3 regions of the Mahella australiensis 50-1 BON genome follow, and region 2 is predicted to be linked to each of the others. Evidence: riboswitches for the same ligand, from Rfam matches in the RefSeq annotation. Region 2 holds a riboswitch; each other region holds the start of a gene.
What was found. Region 2 has a riboswitch for cyclic di-AMP ahead of MAHAU_RS10235 (NAD/NADP-dependent octopine/nopaline dehydrogenase family protein). Riboswitches for the same ligand answer to the same signal wherever they lie in the genome.

Region 1 (7,930 bases), 150 kb from region 2:
CCGTGATGCGACTCTATGTGGCTGAGGTCACTAGAATGGATGTAAAAGGCATATTCACGCCTTATAGGGTTACCGCGTTATGGAATGAGATGACTGTAACCTGGAATAATCAGCCGTCATTTGATCCTACCGTATATGGTAGCCAGTCTATCGTGCTTGGCCCGGGCTGGTACGAATGGGATGTGACGGCGCTGGTAAGAGGTTGGTATATGGGCTTATATCCCAACTACGGTTTGTTGCTCAAAAGCGACGAGTCGACACAGTTTGAAACCAAGCGGGTATATAGCAAAGAGGCTACAGATGACCCGATGCTGCGCCCTATACTGGAGGTCAGCTATCAATCCGTTATTTCTGTAAATCTGGCTCAGCGTGCTTTTACCAATGTATATTTATCGACAGATAGCGGCGATGAATGGCGATATTCGGAGGCCTTTGACGTATCGCAGCAGAGCATTGTCACGGTTTTTATAAAAAATGACGGTGCTAACGATGCCATGGTTAAGCTACAGATAAGCCCCGACGACAGCTCATATATAGATGACAGCGATGAGGATGTCTTAGCGCCGGGCATGATGAAAGCCATGGTGCCTGCACGTTTTGGGCGATATCTTCGCGTCGCATATCGGTCGGTAAATATAGCCGAATCCACATCGTTGCATATATGCTATCAGGCTCAACTATAGAGCCTGTATGCCATCCCTCCTTTTACATATACGATTAGGAGGGGAAATATGCATACAATTATATATCCGCCTACTATAGATTATTACTGGCTCTACCAACGGCCGCAGCAGTTATTAAAATATTTATGCCGAACTGGTGAATATAGGGTGATTTTTTATAATGCCCCAGTTTGTATACCTCAGCATGAACCCATACAGGAAGTGGAGCCCAATTTCTATGTATGTACCAAAAAGGTGAGTATAAATATAGGCAAACTGGAAGAACGACCAATATTATGGATAACTTATCCGCCAAATATAAAATATATAGACAAATTGCGCGAGCGATTGGTGGTATTTGACGCTATAGATGATGCCAGCGAGGATTTTGCAGGATGGGCCCATGGTATACCGGAGTTGGTGCGGCGTGCTGATGTGATATTTGCGACGTCTAAAAAACTATGTGATGAATATAAGACACGCCATCCGCACGTTTATCTATGCCCAAACGGGGCCGATTATGATCATTTTGCATCAAATGGTAAAAACCCTAGGCCTGGTGATATGCCCAATGGAGAAAGACCTGTGATAGGGTACAGCGGTGCCATTGCTTCCTGGCTGGACTGGCAGCTTATAAAATCCGTGGCCGATAGATGCAAACAATGGGATTTTGTCTTTATAGGCCCTTTGTATTTTAATTTTTCCGATGTGGCGCACGGTAGCAATATATATTACCTTGGGAGAAAGGCGTATGAAGAGTTGCCATGCTATATAAACTGCTTTGACGTGTGCGTGATACCGTTTCGCAAGAGCGGCATGACCGATGCGGTAAATCCGGTTAAATTATATGAGTATTTAAGCGCCGGCAAGCCTGTGGTGAGTACCGATATATATGAATTGGAGGATATACCTTTTGTGTCGGTTTCCAAAAATACAGACGAATTTGTTAAAAATATAACTTATTGGATTGAAAGCAATGATGAGGAGCATGTAAAGCAACGGAGGGAATTCGCAAGGGCTAATTCATGGGCCGAAAGGGCAAAAAGGGTATCGGATGTTTTAGACGGTATGATTCGGAGGTGAACTTTATGATGGACCGCGTGGTGGTCGTGCGTTCAAGGCAACAGGCTTTTGCCCTGGAAAACTATCTTTTTTCCAGGGGTATAAAAGCAGCCATTGCTTCTACGCCGGTAGGTTTGGGTAAAGGTTGCAGTTTATCTTTATGGTTTTACGCCAAGGACACCTCTCTTGTAGCATCGGCTATAAAGGCATTGGGCATAGAGATAATAGGTATTTACCAAAAAGACAACTTAAATCGCTGGTTTAAGGTATCATATTGATAACCATTTTCTCAATAGAGCTATTACTCCTTTCTTATGCAAAGTTTTGGCCTTTATGTCGTTATTAAGCTGTTCCAGCGGTTCTATGGCATCGAGAATTTGCTGATATTGCCGGTCTGCGTTTACCAATAATTGAAGCAGATCGGCTTGTCGCGTTTTTATTTCGTTTACTTGTGCCGATATCCTTTCCATGACCATATCTATGACTGTGGTGTCATCCAAAGCGCTTGCTCGTATCTGTTTATCCTCCGATAGATATTCATGCGTTTGCTGATACGATATGGGCGGGACGGAGTTTATTGTGCCGTTCATATATCCGTAAACAAGGTTCAAATACGGCAGATTTTTGTCTATATATGCAAAATATTCGATCTGAGTGTTTTCCGGTAAATGTACCGTATCGTTATACTGCCATGTGTTCCCGCTGTCGTCCGAGCAGGCGCTATATATATCCCCGCCGTTTAACCACGTAATCCATAGCTTTTGGTCAGCGTAGGATATAATGGGACGCATGGCATCGATGCCTTCAGGCGATATAACGCTTGATTTTTTTATAACCTTGTTTTTTTCTCTGTCTAAATCTATAGAACCATACTCTACGCATATATGGTTTTTATATACGTTATTCCATACAATATGCATCATATTGCCATGTATCAAAAAGGCAGGATAGCCCGGACTTTTGTCACCTGATGTGATGGCTTCGGGTGACGACCATATCCCGAATTCATTATCGAAACCCGCATGATATATAGCGTAGCTCTTTTGATCCTTATCCCGGTATATTATATGTATATTACCGTTGAGGTCAAAATCCACCTGAAACTGGCTCATAAGACGGCCGAGATTGATATGACCTATTTTAAGCGTCTTCCATTGACCATTATGCCAGAAGTAATGGTACAACGTCCAGTCGATGCTGTTGTATAGATTGCCCATGGCGAAAAATACATGTATGTCTTTGCCTAGGAGTTTTATCACTGGATACTTTATAGAATAACGCGAAGGCTCGTATTTTGTAAGCACTTGTTTATCCCACTGTTGCCCGGCGAAATGAAAGTACAATATTTCCCCCGACGACGATTGACATATAAGATGTATATGACCTTTAACATCTACATCAGCTGAAAATCCCGGCGGCACGTCTTGAATAATAGTCCCGGCTTGTGCCGATAATTGGCCATTATCCACAGACCGGTATTCCAAACGATTTTTATCGCTGTAGATATACCATAACCGGTCATCGGTTTTTATTAGGGCTTTGGTGACATTCTGTATCCCCATGCTGATTTCCTCCTCTCTTGCTTATGCGACGTGAATAAGTAATCACATAAGAATTATATGTGAATAAGCGAAGATTTAGGATAAATTTTGTAACACTTATATGCTTGGCGGAGTATATTAATCATAGAAAACATAATCCATAAAGGGAGGGTATAATACATGCCTGATAAAAACGATTTATTTACTATTATGCAGGAACCCTACGAGGGGCTTCCAACAGAATGCATAATAGCGGATAAAGTATATGATTCATGTTTCCAGAGGGAATGTGAGCCGGCTGTCAGTCTGGCGCTCCCAACCGGAGGTCCCTTCACCTATCTTTATACTCGATTTGAATCGGGTTTTATAGTAGATGGGACGCTCACCATAACCCCAATCACCGGCAGGCCTAACTTCGCAAGGGTACGCTTTGTATTCCGAGTACCGTTTACAGCGATATTGCGCGATGACTGCGCCTGCCCGGCGACTAATGTCGAGCTGAACGGATCGGTGGATTTCAGCAAGGATATTGCTATGTATATACCGACGTCATCTGATGAATTCAGCTTTGATATCGTTATAGAAACCCGTTCACAGATATTGAGGGCGGAGATGGTAAATGGCAGCCTGATATTGGCCATAGGTGTATTTGTGGTTGTCAAAGTGATAGGCAAGGTCCAATTGCTGATTGTAGCTAGGGGTTTTTGCCCGGCACCCAGAGAATGCGAGGAGATATCGCCGGATGATATCTGCGCCGATTTTATGACGCAGCCATTGCCGGATTTCTTCCCCCCGCAGTTTACCGGTGAACCGTACGAAGAGCCATAATGGAAGGTATCAAAGGCGGAAAGCACGCTTTCCGCCTTTGAGCCGATTATCTGCCTATAAACATTTCTACCACTATTTTACCGCCTTGATAGTCCACTATACCTACGCCTACATGCGTGAACGTGCCGTTTAGTATATTGGCTTTATGACCGTCCGAATTCATAAAAGCCAGGTGAGCCTTTAAAACACTGCTGTTTTTGGCTATATTCTCACCTGCTGTGCGGTAGGTTAAACCGAATTGTTTCATCATATCAAAGGGTGAGCCGTAAGTAGGCGATGTATGGGAGAAATAATTTTTATCCCTCATGTCCTGTGCTTTTAATCGCGCTACACTAGCCAACTCCGGGTCGATGGCCAAGGCTTTTAAACCGGATTTAACGCGTTCCTCGTTTATATATCCTACCATTTCGTTCTCTTCCGAGGTCAGCGCATAGTCTTCATCGGACGTCACCGGTGTGGACTCGGTATCACCAGCAGCAGGTGCGGCAGGCGTTGATGGCTTTGGAGCGCTCGATGTATTGGGGTACGATACAGTAAGCGGTTGTTGGGCAACAGGCTTTGTGCTCGACGAATCCGGTATTGCTGTATTGTATGTTTCATTGACGTTGCGTATGACGGCATATCGTACAGAAGCGATATTATCGGCGGTTGTTATATGATACCTTGACGGAGCACTGTATCGCACCGTGTAGGTCTGGGCTGCTTTAGACGCCGGCATAAAGGCGAATAAAGCCATGGCACCGGCTATGCCGGCGGACAACAATATGTTTTTTATAGATTTAATGAGAATCTCTCCTTTCTTCGCTTACGGGGTTAGCTGACGGGTTCGGGACAAAGGATTCCCTACCACATTAGTGGATTAGCCCCTGTATAAATTGGTTCCCCCGCTCCGCGCGTATGCGCGGATTAAGCGATTCGCAATAATTGCTTAATATTTTTAACATAATTGTAACAATTATTAAACGATACAGCAAATGTCTATTTGAGCCGCAACCGGGCATATTATATGTTATGGCTTAAATAGATTGAAATACAGTATGATATATTATGTTTTTAATCGTTTTAATCAATGGTGCATATGGATACCATAGTTCACCAGCATGGTGTATTAGGAGGCTAACATGAAAGTATTGTTTCAAATAAGGCCGGATTTCGAGAACAATGTCGCGGGCGATAGCATCCAATTGCTAAATACAAAAAAATGTTTGGAACAATTGGGAGTGGATGTAGATATAAACGTGGATACAAATGCTTATCTTGAAACATATGATGTAGTGCATATCTTCAACACAACCCGTATAGCCGAGACGTATAATTTTGTTTTAAACGCTCTACAACAGCATAAGTCTATAGCGTTGTCAACTATATATTGGGACATGAGCGAATACTATAATAATACCGGGTCGCCTAAAAGCAAGCTGGAGATATGGAACAGAGCTTACCCATTGCGAAAGTATGCCATGGATAAAGCTGATATTTTGTTGCCTAATTCGATGGCTGAAATGCAATTAATAAAGGAACAATATGGCGTTAATACGCCTTATGAGATAGTGCCGAATGGAGCCGATGCTGCTTTTGCCAAAGCGGACGCATCGGATTTTGTAAATGCCCATGCCGTATATAATTTTGTATTATGTGTTGGTCGCTTGTCGCCCCGCAAAAATCAATTGGCTCTTATAAAAGCGATGAGGGATATAGACATACCGCTGGTGCTCATAGGCTCAGTAAGCGATGGCGGCTACGCCCAGAAATGCCTTTCGGCCGGAAATAAAGTTTATTATATGCCATTTATGCCACAGCAGAAATTGGCTTCGGCATATGCCGCGGCTAAGGTGCATGCGCAGCCCAGCTTTTTTGAAACCCCAGGGTTGGCCAGCCTTGAAGCAGCTATGGCCGGATGCAATATAGTGATCACCGATCGCGGTGGCACCAACGAGTATTTCAACGATATGGCATGGTATTGTAATCCGAACGACATAAATAGTATAAAGGCAGCTTTGCTGGATGCACTAAGCACGCCTAAAAGCAACAGGCTTTCCGAGCATGTATTGTCGCATTTTACGTGGGATAAGGCCGCTCAAAAAACATTGGAGGCATATAATAAAATATTGAAATAAACGCTACCATTTTAATATATTTCTATGGTATAATGAAACTTAGATATATTGCTGCATTTTGCAACAGAAGGAAGTTGAGATTAAAGTTTGAAGACAAGAGATGATATAGAGCATATACTGGATATACTGGCTGACTGCTATCCTCAGGCAAAAACGGCTCTGGTATATTCCAATGCTTTTGAATTGCTGATCGCTACTATATTATCAGCGCAAAGTACCGATAAGCAGGTGAATAAAGTAACCGGCAAACTATTTGGGAAATATAAAACGCCGGAAGATTTTGCGGCATTGGAGCCTCAAACGCTGGAAGAGGAAATAAAGAGTTGCGGTCTTTATAGGACTAAAGCCCTAAACATCATAAATATGAGCAAGATATTAGTAGAAAGATATGGATCGCAGGTGCCGAGTGATCCGGATGAGTTGCAAAAGCTTCCCGGTGTGGGACGCAAAACGGCCAACGTAGTGGTGAGCAACGCGTTCGGCAGGCCTGCTATAGCAGTGGATACACATGTTTTTCGAGTAACACACAGATTAGGATTGGCAAAAAGCTCTACGCCTCTTGGTACGGAAAAAGAATTGATGGCATGTATACCCCGGGTATTGTGGTCGCAGGCACATCACTGGTTTATATATCATGGTAGAAATGTCTGCAGAGCTAGGCAGCCAAAATGCGATGAATGTAGGTTGAGGCAGTATTGTGATTTTTATAATAGCGAAGCGGGGTTATAGATGGATGAGCTTAGAGGATTAGAAAATAGGATTATACTAATAGAACTCTATATAATGGCCGTGGCCTTTATATATGCTTTTATTGCGTTGCGTGGCAACGTAAAATTTGACTATTATATGTGGGCCATATTGCTTGTATTGATATCAGCCTTACTGAAAAGCCGCATGAGCAGACATTTGACTACAGACAGCAAAGCGTTATTCTTAGGCATGCGCGTGATTGACGCGGCGTGTATAGCCGTTTTTATGCTCATCGAAGGTTATCAAACCCCGTTTGTCTTTTTCTATTCGATATTGATATTAGCCAGCGCTATGGCTATGGGCAGCCGAATAGGTTATGCGGTATTGAGCATAAGCATGGTATTTTACATAATGGTATTTTTATCCCACTATAGCGCTAAACCGGGTATGTTGATTCAATTAGTCACAGCTTTATTTTATATTTTGATGACGGCTTCTATAGCTATTTTCAGTTTAAGGATAGTAAGCAACTATGAAAATAAGCAACATGAATTAGAGCAGACGAACGATCAATTGCGCAAAACCATAGCCGAATTTTATATGTTACAGCAAGTGGATACCGCTATAAGCTCCATACTTGATACCGATCGCTTGCTCAATACGGTAAATGACGTCATATTAGGCGTTATAGGTCCTACTTATTCTTCTATACTGTTGTTCGATGAAGAAAAAAATTCATTATCGGTCAAAGCCAGTAACATGGAACCGGATAAAATAAAGGCTTTCCTTGAGAATGATAGTCATGTGCTTTGGCTTTGTCTGGAGGAGCAGGGTGCGATACTTAAAAATCACAAATTCAATCGAGACTTTACATTAAGTGATCCTAGCATAAACTCTTTTATATGTGTGCCATTGTCTATACGAGGCAAACGCTGCGGTATGATATTGGTGGAGCAAGAGCGCCTTGATGCCTTGACTGAGGATCAATTGAGACTGCTTAAGATAATTGCCGATAATTTAGGCATATCTT
Region 2 (7,930 bases):
CATGCTTTTTGCATTATACGCCGCCAAATAGGCTGCTGCTACGCCTATCGCATCGTGAGCACCTCTTAGGCTCCAGTGGTGAGCCTCATTTACCTCCACCGGTATGCCTCTGTCGGCATGCCACTTCATCAGGAGTTGATTCTCGGCTATGGATTCCAATGGTCTGCGCGGTCCTCGTCCATCCAGGCGATTATACCAGCACAGTGGTATAGCGGCCCATGCATTATCAATTGTATCCTTCAACATTTGCGCCATGTCGAATATATCGTTTGTGCCGCTATAGCAGCGTAAGAGTGGATGATTTCCAGTTTGAGCAGCGTCGTATATGCGTTTCAGATCATCAGGCTTTCTGATAGGTACGCCGCCTGCCCCATCCATATCCTCATTCATCTCATCAGGTTCAAAGAAATGCTCCTGCGCATTCTGATCAGGGGCTATGGATATGACGTCCACCAGGCCGGACGATGCTATATCCTTGACACCGGTTATAGTCATATCCAGCGACGGCAAACCGAAATGGTGTCTTATAAGCGGATAAGGATAGCTCTCTCTTATTCGCCCTATCAAATCAGATGCATAAGTCATTTGCCCATTATACATATCCTCATTTTGCAGATATGCCAACGATTCTTCGTCACCGCTCTTGGCAAAGACGTGTTCAAATATACCGAAACGTTTGGCCGTTTCGCAGTTTTGAGGCGTACCGCCAAATAACCATATTATATGTTGCAAATCATATTGTTCTATCAAAGCCTTGAGTTCTTCCAATAAAGGCTCCAATGTCTGAGGCGTTAGCCTATAGCTTATGCCAACTGAATCCGGCTTTTGAGACAATACAACATCTATAAGACGGCTCAAAGGTACAGCCGGTCCTAAAAAGCGCGTTTCATACCCGTATTGTTTTGCCAATTCGAGAAAATTAAGTGGACCTGCTATATGAACGTGTTACCTATAGACGCAGCTATCATCTGTTTCATGCCACCACTCCCCTTCTGATGTCTCCGAAGTATACATAAGTATATATCTCATACATCGACATATCGTCGATACCTAATTTACTTATAGTCCTGCCACACGCCCGATAATCGACGCCGGATACGGTGCAAGCTAGATCTATTATGGCATCTATCGTAGGCGTAGGAACACCTGCCATACGTCCAAAAGCTGATATTGGCACCAAACTGTACGGCACATCCTCAAATATATAGCGCGTATCTGTATTGGACGGCGCCTTTATGCCCTTATATCCTTTATTCTGCTGTATGGCGCTGTACAGGTCATCGGCCTCCACACCGTAAGACACCCTCATCCATTCCAAGGCACTCATGCACTTTACATTTAGCATCTTGGCCACAGCCATTCTCTCATCATCCATACGCTGTATTATCTTAGCTATTGACGGAGATATGCCTTCTATATAATACTCAAATGCCCCGCCCGTGGTCTCTATACGGGCAGCGTTCAACAGCGTGGGCGCCGGATGGAATATAGCGCCTATGTTATTGAAACTGGTTTCCAATACGCTTTCGGCTGGAACAAATTGCGGATATACCTCTTTCAACGCATCCAATACCAACCCCGTTCTTACAGATGGAAGTGCTGCTATTTCTACCGATTTTTTTATATCGAATATGCGAGCCGAGCATGGACCAGTCTTGCGGCAGGCGTATATAAAAGTCGAGGCTTCGGCCACCGTTATCCGGGCATTTACACCGTATTCGTACAGCGTCTGCGAGAATTCGAGGGCCCCACCGGTACGTCCCGGATTCAACACAATTATCTGACCATCCTGCAAATACGGAGCGCACATTTGGGCTATATCGCGATGCCCAACGGCCGGTACTGTCACCATAATGACATCGACGTCCCTTATCGCTTGCCTAATATCAGATGTGACGATTTCAAGTGGTCCATAACCTTCTACAAGTCCTTCAAGATAGATTCCACCCTGCTCTTGTATTGGAATCAGTTTGTCAAATGTACGGTTAAATAGATTGACCTCATGGCCTTTCAGCGCCAGATGGGCGGCCATGGCCATACCTCCATTGCCGGCTCCTATGACAGCAAATTTAGGCATAAAATAATCCCTCCTAAAAATTTTTAATTTTTATTATGGAGGGAGAACAAAAAAGCCACGAACGAGAGCCGTGACTTCTCAAGCTAAATTATAGCCTGCTCCCTCTTCCTACGCTTGCGAGGTTAGCTGACGGGTTCGGGTCGAAAGAGATAACCCTACCTTACGGATTCACCCCAAAAATTGGTTCCCCCGTTTCCCTGACGGGAATTCAGCGTTTTTCATATTTAATTGTATTATTATACTACCATATATCAGAGCAAAATGCAATACCCTTTTTGAATTCTTGATGGTTATTTAGCGTTTTAATTCCAGGTAAAATTTGTATCTATCGCCGCGATAGTAAGAGCGTACGTATTCTATCGGTACGTCGTCTTCATCGTATGTCACACCGATAACCATTATCACAGGCGCCCCTTCCTCTATACCAAGCATAGAAGCTATATAGCTGTCAGCCAATGCAGCCTCCAAAGTCTCTTTAGCCGATACCGGATGCGCTCCGAACTGTTGCTCCAATATATTATACAAGGAACAATGCTCGAGGTCGGCCTTCTCCAATGCATAAAATCTTCTATAGCTAAAATAAGAGACTTCAAATACCATAGGAACACCGTCGGCAAAGCGCAAACGCTCTATTTTTAACGCCGGTTCTTCATCTTCCAGGCGCAACGCTCTCCGCACATGGCTTATATCCTCATGTACTGCCTTAATATCCACGGTTTTTGCCCCGGCTTGCATGCCGCGTTTGTGCATATCCTCACTGAAACTCGACAATTGCATTATCGGCTGGTCCAGCTTGGGTTCGGCCACAAAAGTACCTTTCCCACGCAGACGATACAGCACGCCTTCCTTAACCAATTCGGATATGGCTTGTCGTACGGTCATACGGCTCACGCCATATTCATCGCATAATTCGCGCTCCGATGGAACTTGCATGCCCGGTTTTAAGTCTCCAGCCTCTATGAGAGCCCTCATACGTTCCTTTATCTGATAGTATATAGGTATAGGTGATTCTTTATCTATATCGCTTATATCGATTAAATCTATGAGCAATCGCCTCCTATAGCCCAAGACCTTTCAAAAATTCTACCGCCTGGCGTATATCGGCCTCGGGATCAGCGCCCGCCTCGCGCTCTATAGTAAAGAAACCTTTATAACCCACCTCATCCAATGCTTTCACGTATGCTGGAAAATCCACGGCACCTTGACCTAACGGCATCTCTTCAAAATAATCGCCAATACGGAAATCCTCTATACCCCCATCAGCGAAAAAGCCATATATGATCTCAGGATCGGTTTTTTTCTTCATTATGCCGTCCTTCGCATGCGTATGAACTATGTAGTCTTTTAGATTATACACGCCCCCTACAGGATCATCGCCCGTAACCATTACCAGATTGGCGGGATCATAATTCACGCGCACACCTCGGCTATGCAAGCTATCCAAAAAGCGCTTTAAGGTCTCGGTTTTTTCCGGCCCCGTTTCTATAGCAAAATACGCGCCCACTTGATCCCCGTATTCTCCCAATTGCTCGCAAGCCTCTTGCAATATCTTGTATCTGTCGTGATTCGGATCGGATGGCACTACCCCTATATGAGTGGTCACCACATCTGTCTCTAAATCCCTTGCCAGATCCATTATACGCTTTGAACGTTCTATTCTTGCCGGATTATCTTCTTTTACCGCAAAACCATGCCCACCCATATCGCCGCACAAGGCCGAAACCTTAAGACCGTTATCTTTTATATAGTTTAAAAGTTCATGCCGTGCAGAAAGTGATAGATTCTCTGGAGCCATTTCTCCTGATACCGCATAAATCTGTATGGCAGCAGCACCTACCTCACGTGCTTTCTTTATACCTTCACGCACACCCAGACGGAAAGAATCCACCATTACGCCTATCCTATTCATAATGCTTTTACCTCCTTATTTGATTATGACTTCATGTCCTGTGCTGGCTGATTCATATATTGCATCCAATATTTTCATAAGCTCCACACCATCCTCACCGGGATTCAAACACGGTGTGCCGTTGGCTACACAATCTATAAAATGCGCCATCTCTTTGTCGAATATAGGTTGAAAATCATTTTGATTCACATCTATGAAAGGTTTTGTATCCGTAAGCACATCGTTGCGTTCAGAATAAATCTCAAAGTCTGGTTCCATAGTAACACCGGCCTTGCTGCCGTAGAGCTCCAAATAAAGCTTATCGCGTTTTATATGCTGAGTCCAGCTATTCTCGACTATAAGCGTAGCCCCGTTGTCAAAACGCACAAAACCCGCTGCCAGATCCTCCACATCGTTATAATCGCTGTAATCAGCCGATTTATACTGTTGTATGCCTATTATATTTGAACGCGGCCCCACTAAATCATAGGTTGAACCCATTGCCAGCACCGCTTTGGGTTTATCCATCAGATAACGCACCAAATCGATCATATGTACTCCGAGATCGATAAGCGGTCCCCCGCCCGAACGCTTTTTATCGGAGAACCAGCCACCCGGATTGCCTACGCGGCGTAAGCAACCTGTCTTTGCATAATATATCTGTCCCATATCGCCGTTATCTATCATGCGCTTTAATATCTGCGTGTTGAGTCCAAAACGCCTCACAAAACCGACCATGAGGAGTTTACCCGCGTCTTTTGCAGCATCCACCATCTGCTGAGCCTGTATGGCGTTCAACGCCAACGGTTTCTCGCATAATACATTCTTACCGGCTTTAAGAGCTGCTATGGTAGCCGGGGCATGTACGTTATTCCAAGTGCATACGCTGACCGCATCCAAGTCCTCCTGCTTTAACATCTCATTATAATCGGCATACGTATGAGGAATATTATAATACTGTGCAAACTGTTTTGCTCTCTGTTCATTTATGTCGCAGTTGGCTACTACCTCAACATGGTCCAGCTTCTTATAGCCGGCCATATGCGTATGGCTTATGCTTCCATTGCCTATTATACCTACTTTAACCTTCTTCATCGTTTCTGTCCCTGCGTCCTCGCGCAGCAGACAATCCTCCCCTCGTTTTAATTCGTTTATATTATATAATTTAAGCTACAAAACTGCAATCAAAATAATCTTTCGGCATAGATGACGCCGCTTGCCTATCCAGAATCACCGTAAGCTGAGGATGCAATTGCAATACCGAAGCCGGCACTCGTTGCGTTACAGGGCCTGTCAACGCTTTAGCAATTATATCAGCTTTGGCTTCTCCTGAAGCCATCAATATTATAGAACGGCTTTGCATGATGTTCTTTATACCCATGGTAACGGCCTGTTTGGGCACATCCTCTACAGAACCAAAAAATCTAGCATTGGCCGCCCTGGTAGTTTCGGTAAGATCGACCACGTGCGTAGTCGTCCCAAACGGCGTGCCAGGCTCGTTGAAGCCTATATGCCCGTTTAATCCTATACCTAATATCTGCAGGTCTATCCCCCCATGCTCTTTTATGGCGCAATCATACCTTTTGCATTCCGCTTGTATATCATTTGCCATACCATCGGGTATATGAACATTTTGGGGTAGTATATCTATATGCTCAAAAAGATGTTCATACATAAAGTGGTGAAAAGATGCCGGGTGAGATGCTTCGATACCCACATATTCATCGAGATTAAACGTCACAACCGATTTGAAGCTGATAATACCGCGTTCATACATTTGTACAAGATATCGATATGGTCCTATCATTGTACCACCTGTAGCCAATCCTAATGTAGTATCCGGGTATTTAATCAGCCGATCACTTATTACCCCCGCTGCATGATATGCCATCTCATCCTCTGTATCGGCCACATATATCCTCATATAATCCCTCCTTTCTTTGTCATATGGTTGTATAGTGGTCTATACCATTATTATAAAACAGACCTTTTTAAAAAGCAAGCGGGCCGTAAAATAAATTTCGGCCCTTCGTGATTCATATATACATAGAAAGGGGCCATATATGGCCCCCTTTCTATAAATCATCCCATATAGGCAAATGCTTATATAACCGCCATCTTTTATCATGTACATCATATGTAATGTGTCCGCAGTTAGGTAGGGCAAACTGCACAATCGTGGGCAGATGTAGCCACTATATAAAATGTACTATTATCTACATTGATAGATAGTACCTTTATCCCTTGCAATCTGACATTATTTTCGATAAAATCATTTATAGAATTCAATCCGATTCACCTTCTTTTTATTTTTTTGAATTCTATATTAACAAACGGTGAATCGGATTTTTTCTACCCTTTTATCAGCTATCTGCCAAAGTATTTTGTGGAATTAGCTAGGCTTCACAAAATTCGGCGTTGAACCAATATTATGGTTTGGAGCGGGTATTGTAAAAGGCCATCACATATAGTATAATCTCTAGTATGAGCGGCAGCCTCTGCCGCTTTATTTATAGCGATCATATCATACATATTTCAATAATAGGATAGGAGGTTCTTATGAAATACTACGTAGATGCAAATGCTGCAAAAGACGGAAACGGCTCTATTGAGAGACCATTCAAACGGATCGGCGAAGCCGCGAAGGCAGCGCTTCCCGGTGATGAAGTACTGGTAGCACCGGGGATTTACCGGGAATATGTAGATCCGATCCATTCCGGCACTGAAGATGGCCGTATCACTTATACAAGTACCACACCTCTTGGCGCAGTGATCACCGGCGCGGAACAGATAAAAACCTGGCAGCACTACAAGGAAAACGTCTGGGTATCCCGAGTCGCAAACAGTGTTTTCGGTAGTTACAATCCCTATACAACTTTGGTATATGGAGACTGGTATTTCGCGACGCCAAACAAACATACAGGCTGTGTCTATCTAAATAACAAATCGATGTATGAAGCCACAAGCTTGGAAGAGTGTATCAAAGGCGATGTTTATGAATGCAGTTGGGTACCGGAGGATTCTGTTTACAAGTGGTATACCGAGCAGGATACAGATGCTGATGAAACGATCATTTATGCCAACTTCCAGGGATTGGACCCGAATAAGGAAAATATAGAGATCAACGTCCGCCGCAGATGTTTCATGCCTTCCAGAACAGGCATCGGTTATATTACGGTCAGAGGATTCAAAATCGATAAAGCCGCCACCACCTGGGCGCCGCCTGCAGCTTTCCAGGACGGCATGATCGGTCCTCACTGGAGCAAGGGCTGGATTATTGAAGATTGTGAAATTTCGAACAGCAAGTGTGCCGGCATTTCTCTGGGCAAATATCTTGATCCTGACAACGAGCATTATTTTACAAATAAGCAGGTAAAGAGTCCTACCCAGATGGAACGCGACGCGGTTTGCCGCGGCCAGTATCACGGATGGCTGAAAGAAAAAATCGGCAGCCATATAGTACGCCGCTGCAACATCCACCACTGCGAACAGGGCGGCATTATCGGCCGTATGGGCGGTGTGTTCAGTATCATTGAGGACAACCATATCCACCATATCAATAATATGATGGAGCTGGGCGGAGCGGAAATCGCTGGTATAAAAATGCACGCGGCCATTGACGTGATCATACGCCGCAACCATATTCACCATTGCACTATGGGAATTTGGTGTGACTGGGAAGCCCAGGGTACACGTATTACCCAGAACCTGCTCCATGATAACCAGCGGCCGCCATATGCCAAAAATCTTCCTGGAAGTATGATGTCTCAGGATATATTTGTAGAAGTCAGCCATGGCCCAACATTGATCGACAACAATATCCTGCTTTCAGACGTCAGCCTTCGTATTGCAACACAGGGCGTGGCAATGGTCCACAACCTTATCTGCGGCGCATTTACCAGCGTCGGCAATGGAACAGGTACGCGCTATACGCCGTATCACATACCACACCGTACTGAAGTGAT
Region 3 (7,930 bases), 950 kb from region 2:
CGCCTATTTTAATGGCGGTTTCACGTCTGTCCTGCCCATAAACACGCTCGCTGCTAATATTAAGCGTATTCAGCGAAGAAATGATTTTATCCGATACCACGCCGGTACCACCCACAATAAAAGCACGGGACGGCTTTAATTTAACAAGCACAGTTCTTATCGGGTCAGGTATAGTGTCTTGGTTAACAAGCAATATCGGTGCATCATATTGATAAGCTAATGTACTTGCTGACATAGCATCCGCAAACTTATTGTCGCCGCTGCCTCTGATAATGACAACCGTATCCGCGTTTTGCCAGCTTTGCTCCACTATCTGGGCATTGGTTTCAAACCGGTCTTTCCCGCCCATCCTTGTTATCTGCGGCTGATTATCTGTTGCATATGCTCTGTCAGATCCGCTTGGCAATGCACCTATAAATCCGATGGCCAACACAATAATAAGTGCTATGGGCACAATCTTTTTCATACGCATATCTATTTGCTCCTTCCGTTTTTGACTATATTATACCATAAAATAAACGGCCTTTTTAGTCACTTCAGTATCTTGCACCCATTGCTCCGAATAGACCAGATAACTGCATACGGTGCTGAATCTTGCAGATATGCTCTTGCCTGCGTGATACCCGTCACTGGCTGCCTGCGCACCGCTTGATACCACTGTCATCGAGCCCGGGCCGGAGGCAACATACCAACGATAATACAGCGTCTTCCGGTCTGTATATGTGGTTGTTTCGGCCTCTCTGCCTGATTCTCCCCTATATATCCAATCTTCTTCCTCCGGTTCGGCACTTTCGTTTGCCCCGCCACCTCCATTGTTTGAGTTACTGCTTTTGCCGCCCGATTTGCCGCTCGAATCCTTGTCGGATTTATGGCTCAAATTGACATCTTCGTTTGGCCTATAAGTAGTGTCTTCAGCGAAAGCAACAGGGCCGGAAAACAATCCGAAAAGAAGCACCGCCGCAAGCAGCAGCGGCATGATTTTTTTAATTGCCATAAAAACACCTCCAAAAATAATAAAAAAAATAACCCCTCGCGGGGTTTTGATTAAATCTAATCGAGACTTTTTTCAGCGTATATCCTCCATTGGCCGTTTACTTTTTTAACTCCCACAGCCCAGGCAGGACCAGTAGTTGGTTTAGTTTCAGCCGGCTCTACGTGATGAGTAATGTTTTCGCCTTCGGCATATGCATATTCGGGGTTTTCGGGGTTGTCGACAGTTGTGGAAAAATCAGGCGTGGTAAACACGAGATACGTTATATTGACGCCGTCAAATTATTTAACAAGCTTCTTGTCTTGGTATATTTTCTTTATGTCGGCTACTGTTTCAGGGCTTGTAGACCATTTGTAAAACTCCGTGCCGAGTATCATATACTCGGTCCCCTCAAGGCCTGTCATTGTACGGTAATTTCTGCTGTTTTGCACTCTGTTGTAGTCGGTTATGAGCTTTGTGATAGCGTCCATTTCCGGCCCGTATTTTTTGTGAAGGGCTTCTATAGCCGCTTTATCCTTGTCGGACAACTGGCTTTCATCAAGTTTTTCTACATTGGCGTACTGCTCTTCCAGAGAATAGGGCTCTCTTTTCTCTGCTGCCTTGGCTTCTTCGGCAGCTTTCTTCTCCGCTTCGGCTTTAGCCAGTGCCTCCTGTTGTGCTTTCTCGGCTGCTAACGCCGCCTGGTGGCGGTCATATGCATACCAGGTGCCTATACCTGCTAAAGCCACGGCTACAACAACGATTACTATAAATATTTTGTTTTTGAACATGGTTTTTGCTCTTTCCATATGATTTAACTTTTTTCATGCCAGATAGGTTGCTAATATAACAGATTCAGCGCATGCAGTGATATAAAGACTACGCTCGTTTGAGCCATATATTACGAATTGAAGGTTAGCGATTGATATTTGCAATTATCGTGAACAGATGCTAAAATATCATCTATAGAGAGGTGCATACATAAGTGAGTATATTTGAGTCAATTATGCTGCTTTGCTTTGGAGCAGCGTGGCCTTTTTCCATTTATAGGTCGTATAAATCCAGGTCTACCGCCGGAAAAAGTCTGATATTTTCGGTGCTTTTGCTGGCCGGATATATGTCCGGAATATTGCATAAGATTTTCTATAACTACGATAACGTCATAATACTCTATATAATTAACAGTATCATGGTAGCTATAGACATATTGCTATATATACGCAATAAAAAATATCAGGAGAGTACAGAAAATTAATACGGAAAGGGGGATTTCAATGGCTATACAGTGGGATCAGTCACTGTCGGTGGGCATTGATGAAATTGACAATCAGCATAAAGAACTTTTCAGCAGGGTTAATGCTCTTCTCGATGCCTGTAATCAAGGCAAGGGCAAACAGGTCGTAGGTGAAATAATAGATTTCCTCGGCGATTATGTGGTTACGCATTTTGGCGCCGAAGAAAGATACATGCAACAATACGGCTATCCGGATTACGATGCACATAAAGCTATGCATGATGGCTTTATCGATAGCTTCAGTGAGCTCAAGAAGAAATTCGAAAGCGAAGGCCCCGGTATACAGCTAGTGCTGCTAACCAACCGCACAGTAGTCGATTGGCTTATAAATCACATAGGCAATACCGACAAAGCATTGGGTGGATTTTTAAAAACAAAAATGTAGTGCTGTAATAAAAAGCCGCGGGTTTGATCCCGCGGCTTTTTATCAGTCCTCGCTTTCAAACTTCGCAAGAGAAACTATTCTCTGACCGTTTTCCACCTTCATTAATGTCACGCCCTGGGTATTGCGCCCCTGTACCGGTATACCCTTGACTTCCAGGCGTATTATGATACCGTCAGACGTTACCATCATTATCTCATCGTCTTCATGCACCACTTTTATAGCTGCCAGCGGTCCGGTCTTCTCAGTAATCTTCATGGTGATAATACCTTTACCACCGCGACTTTGGCTTCTGTACTCTTTAAGCGGCGTACGCTTGCCGTAGCCGTTTTCGCTTACCATAAGAAGGTCTGCGGATTCATCTACCAGTTCCATATCTATCACTTTATCGCCCTGATTGAGCTTTATAGCCTTGACTCCACGGGCGGTTCTGCCCATGGACCGCACATCATCCTCCGGGAAGCGGATGGCCATTCCCTCTTTCGTGCTTATGATAACCTCATTCTCGCCGTTGGTCAGTTCAACGCCTATCAGCTCATCGCCTTCGCCGAGGCCTATGGCCATAAGACCATTTTTATGGATATTATCGTATTCTTCTATCGATGTTTTCTTTATATAACCTTCCCGCGTAGTCATTATAAGGTACTTTTCGTCATCTATATGCCTTATAGGTATGACGGCACTTATCTTTTCACCTCCTGACAAGTTCAAGAGGTTTATTATAGCTGTACCTTTGGCCTGCCGACCTGCCTCCGGCACATCATATGCGCGCATCATGTATACCTTCCCTTTATTAGTAAAAAACAGCATATAGCTATGCGTAGAGGTAACAAATATGTGCTCAACAAAATCCTCGTCCCTGGTCTGCATGCCGGTTATACCCTTACCGCCGCGCCGCTGGGATTTATAAGTATCCAACGGCAAGCGTTTTATGTAACCGAAATGAGTTAGGGTTATGGCCACTTCTTCGTCCTGTATCAAATCCTCTATTTCCATTTCGTCGGCTTTACTGCTTATCTGAGTACGCCTGTCATCGCCGTATTTATTGCGTATAGTTTTAAGCTCGTCCTTTATTATCTTATATACCATGCCCTCATCGGATAACACACGGCGTAAGTATTCTATGGTGCTCATAAGCTGAGCATATTCTTCTTCTATTTTATCCCTTTCCAATCCGGTCAAACGCCTGAGCCTCATATCCAATATAGCCTGGGCTTGTTTATCCGACAGATTAAACTGAGACATCAACGCTTCTTTGGCTATTTGGTCTGTCTTGGACGAACGTATAAGCGCTACGATGGCGTCTATATGATCCAACGCTATGCGTAGACCTTCCAGTATGTGAGCTCTAGCTTCGGCTTTTTCTAGATCGTATCGGCTACGCCTTACTATGACGTCTTTTTGATGGTCTATATAGTAATAGAACATCTGCTTTATATTGAGTACTTTAGGCTGATTATCGACCAAAGCCAGCATGATGATGCCGAATGTATCTTCCAGGCGCGTATGCTTATATAACAGATTTAACACGACATTTGGGTTTACATCCCGCTTTAAATCTATGGCGATGCGCATGCCCTCTTTATCGGATTCGTCCCTTATATCAGCTATTCCGTCTATCTTTTTATCTTTTACCAAATTAGCTATCTGTACAACGAGATCAGCCTTGGTGACCTGATATGGTATCTCGGTTACTATTATGCGCGATCTTCCGCCGGGTAAAGGTTCTATAGATGTTTTTCCCCTTACCTTTATTCTGCCGCGACCGGTATGATATGCCTGTTTTATCCCGTCTCTTCCCATTATAATGCCGCCGGTAGGGAAATCCGGCCCTTTAAGTGTTTTCATCAATTCGTCTATGGATATATCGGGATCATCTATTACCTTTATAGCCGCATCTATGGTTTCTTTAAGATTGTGCGGCGGTATATTGGTGGCCATGCCCACAGCTATACCGGCTGAACCGTTGACCAGAAGGTTGGGAAAACGCGAAGGCAATACAACCGGTTCTTTTAGTGTTTCATCGAAATTCGGTATAAAGTCGACGGTTTCTTTATCTATATCGGTGAGCATCTCCATAGCCAGACGCGATAGGCGTGCCTCGGTATAACGCATAGCCGCCGGAGGATCATTGTCTATTGATCCGAAGTTGCCATGTCCGTCTACTAATGGATATCTCATGCTGAAATCCTGTGCCATACGCACCATGCTATCGTAAACCGCAGCTTCGCCGTGCGGATGATACTTTCCGAGCACGTCACCGACTATCCTGGCCGATTTTCTGTATGGCTTATCGGGCATCAGCCCCAATTCGTTCATAGCATAAAGTATGCGACGGTGCACCGGTTTTAAACCGTCGCGCACATCAGGCAGTGCTCTACCCACTATGACGCTCATAGCATAATCTATGTATGAATGTTTCATCTCTTCTTCGAGATTTACCTCTATAACCTTTGTTTGTTCTTCTTCGGGCATCTATATTCCTCCATATGTTTGCATACTCTTCTATATATTATATCATATTTTCGCATAAAAAAGCGGCGAGCTTTGATCATCGCTCACCGCTTTGCTATTATACTTCTTATCTTACAACCCTTTTAGCTTGTATGTAATGGCTCTTATACCATGACTCATTTAAGCTATTTATTGCTACCTTGCGACCAGGATTTGGTGAATGTATAAACTCATTGCCGCCTATGTATATACCCATATGATAACCGCTGCCGCTGCTCTTGAATACTATCAAATCACCGGGCTGCAAATCGCTTTTGGCCACGGTGGGGGCATAGCTGCCGAAACCCTGACCGTCAGATGTACGTGGTATGGAATATCCGAATTTTTTGTATATATAATATGTAAGACCCGAACAATCGAAAGCGTTCGGCCCTGCCGCACCATGCACATAGGGCTTGCCCAATTGCTGTTCGGCAAAAGCTACTATCTGCGATGAAATCGAAGATGAACGCGATGAAGATGTAACATTAGAAACAGGCTTGGTTTTCGTTATGTACTTCGAAGATGCCCATCCGCTATAATTGCCGTATTTCACCTGACTCCAACCATTTTCCTCAGATAATACAGTCACTTGGCTTCCTTTGGGCATAACCGTTATTCTTGCGCCCGATGTGCTCGGAGATTTACGCAGTATTAAACCGCCGTTGGCTGTTACCCAGCCTGGAGCTACCGCAGTATTCCCACGAGATGCCGTTGCAATACTACCCGATGATATCTTTATGTAATCCGCAGACATCCATCCTGCCTTGCCGTTAAAAACCACATTGTACCAGTTGCCACTTTTATCTTTTACCGTAACTTTATCGCCTTTATAAGCGTTGGTCAATATACTCGAAGATGTACTTGGCTTGGATCGAAGGCGAACGCCGCTTCCGGTCACTGTACCTTGTGATGCAGCCATAGCGCTTGTACCAAAAACGCTGCTGAAAATAAAACCTGCGCTTATAATAGCTGCCGCCACAGCTTTCTTATAATCATTCATTTGCGTTGAACACAACTCCTCCTACGTTATTTCGCTTCCGAGGTTAGTTGACGGGTTCGGGAACGAAGGATTCCCTACCTATTAAAAGGATTCACCCCACCAAAAGTTCCCCCGTACCCTGCTATAGGCAGGGATTCAGCCAGTCGTTTTTTTACTCAACGCATATTATTATATTACTCCGTTTATAGCTCGTCAAAGCTCAAATCCGGTCGTTTAAGTCGATTATCTTCATTTATCTCACGTATTGTACGTTTTACTAATTATTAAGCAAATATTAAGAAATTATTACACAGATTAATAAAAAATTAACCGGGCAATTGCCCGGTCTATATATCGAGGTTTTTCACAAGATGTGCGTTGCTGGCTATAAATTCCCTGCGCGGCTCCACATTATCGCCCATAAGTATGGTAAATATCTCATCTGCAGCTATGGCATCCTCTATGGATACTTTCAACATGGTACGTTTAGCCGGATCCATGGTAGTATCCCATAACTGTACCGGATCCATCTCGCCGAGTCCCTTATATCTTTGCACTGTTATCCCATCACGCCCTATCCTGGTCAACAATTGTTCCAATTCCCTGTCCGAGTATATATAATACTCTTTTTTACCCTTCTCAACCTTGTATAACGGCGGCTGCGCTATATACACGTTGCCATTTTCCAATAATGGACGCATATATCTATAAAAGAACGTAAGCAACAGTGTTCTTATATGGCTGCCGTCCACATCGGCATCCGTCATGCATATTATGCGCTCGTACCGTAGCTTTGATATATCGAAGTCCTCGCCTATACCCGCTCCAAAAGCCGTTATCATGGCTTTTATCTCTTCATTGGACAATATCCTGTCCAAACGCGTTTTTTCTACATTCAATATCTTACCACGCAAAGGCAGTATAGCCTGGAAACGCCTGTCACGGCCTTGCTTGGCCGACCCACCTGCCGAATCGCCTTCCACTAAAAATATCTCGCACAGCTTCGGATCTCTCTCGCTGCAATCAGCCAATTTACCCGGCATCGATACGCTTTCCAGCGCGCTCTTGCGCCTGGTAAGCTCACGCGCTTTGCGGGCGGCCTCTCTCGCTCGAAATGCGCTTATGGCTTTTTCTATTATGATCTTGGTTACGGACGGATGTTCTTCAAAATAAGTGCTCAAACCATCCGATACTATACTGTCCACAATGCCTCTGACCTCGCTGTTGCCAAGCTTTTCCTTGGTTTGACCCTCAAATTGTGGATCGCTTAGCTTCACGCTGATTATAGCCGTTAACCCTTCGCGCACATCATCGCCAGAAAGGCTGGGTTCGTTGGGTTTTAGCATGTTAAGCTTCCTGGCATAGTCATTTATAACCTTGGTCATAGCCGAGCGAAAACCGCTCAGATGGGTGCCGCCTTCCGGTGTTTCTATGTTATTGGCAAATGCATAGACGCTCTCAACATAACTGTCATTATATTGTATCGCCACTTCTACCTGTACATCGTCGCGCATACCGGAAATATATATAGCTTCTTTATGAAGCGGACTTTTATTCTTATTTAGATACTCTACGAACGAGACTATGCCGCCTTCGTAATGGAATTCCTCTTTCTTATCATCGCGCTCATCTATAAGTGTTATGGTTACTTCTTTATTTAAAAAGGCCAATTCCCTAAATCTGTTGCGCAATGTATCATAATTGTATTCTAATTCTTCAAATACCTGATAATCAGGCTTAAATGAAATCGTCGTTCCGGTTTCATCTGTATCGCCTATCACCTCAAGATCAGTTACGGGCTTCCCTCTT

Region 1: linked by a shared signal. The riboswitch ahead of MAHAU_RS09560 (CAP domain-containing protein) and the one ahead of MAHAU_RS10235 (NAD/NADP-dependent octopine/nopaline dehydrogenase family protein) in region 2 are both predicted to bind cyclic di-AMP.
Region 3: linked by a shared signal. The riboswitch ahead of MAHAU_RS00030 (C40 family peptidase) and the one ahead of MAHAU_RS10235 (NAD/NADP-dependent octopine/nopaline dehydrogenase family protein) in region 2 are both predicted to bind cyclic di-AMP.

What each region holds. Positions count from the first base shown of each region.
Region 1 is NC_015520.1:2,036,808-2,044,737, reverse strand. It holds gene MAHAU_RS15095 (DNRLRE domain-containing protein) at 1-683, shown strand, start outside; gene MAHAU_RS09580 (glycosyltransferase) at 732-1,745, shown strand; gene MAHAU_RS09575 (putative Se/S carrier protein) at 1,751-2,002, shown strand; gene MAHAU_RS09570 (hypothetical protein) at 1,994-3,286, opposite strand; gene MAHAU_RS09565 (hypothetical protein) at 3,446-4,093, shown strand; gene MAHAU_RS09560 (CAP domain-containing protein) at 4,140-4,853, opposite strand; cyclic di-AMP (ydaO/yuaA leader) riboswitch at 4,881-5,016, opposite strand; gene MAHAU_RS09555 (glycosyltransferase family 4 protein) at 5,215-6,210, shown strand; gene nth (endonuclease III) at 6,298-6,939, shown strand; gene MAHAU_RS09545 (sensor domain-containing diguanylate cyclase) at 6,940-7,930, shown strand, end outside.
Region 2 is NC_015520.1:2,186,108-2,194,037, forward strand. It holds partial or broken gene MAHAU_RS10230 (methionine synthase) at 1-977, opposite strand, end outside; gene MAHAU_RS10235 (NAD/NADP-dependent octopine/nopaline dehydrogenase family protein) at 974-2,077, opposite strand; cyclic di-AMP (ydaO/yuaA leader) riboswitch at 2,174-2,301, opposite strand; gene MAHAU_RS10240 (GntR family transcriptional regulator) at 2,372-3,127, opposite strand; gene MAHAU_RS10245 (sugar phosphate isomerase/epimerase family protein) at 3,135-3,986, opposite strand; gene MAHAU_RS10250 (Gfo/Idh/MocA family protein) at 4,002-5,060, opposite strand; gene nagB (glucosamine-6-phosphate deaminase) at 5,131-5,889, opposite strand; gene MAHAU_RS10260 (right-handed parallel beta-helix repeat-containing protein) at 6,525-7,930, shown strand, end outside.
Region 3 is NC_015520.1:4,704-12,633, reverse strand. It holds gene MAHAU_RS14755 (cell wall-binding repeat-containing protein) at 1-472, opposite strand, end outside; gene MAHAU_RS00055 (hypothetical protein) at 503-994, opposite strand; gene MAHAU_RS00050 (hypothetical protein) at 1,273-1,761, opposite strand; gene MAHAU_RS00045 (hypothetical protein) at 1,956-2,225, shown strand; gene MAHAU_RS00040 (bacteriohemerythrin) at 2,245-2,649, shown strand; gene gyrA (DNA gyrase subunit A) at 2,692-5,121, opposite strand; gene MAHAU_RS00030 (C40 family peptidase) at 5,228-6,142, opposite strand; cyclic di-AMP (ydaO/yuaA leader) riboswitch at 6,159-6,293, opposite strand; gene gyrB (DNA topoisomerase (ATP-hydrolyzing) subunit B) at 6,469-7,930, opposite strand, start outside.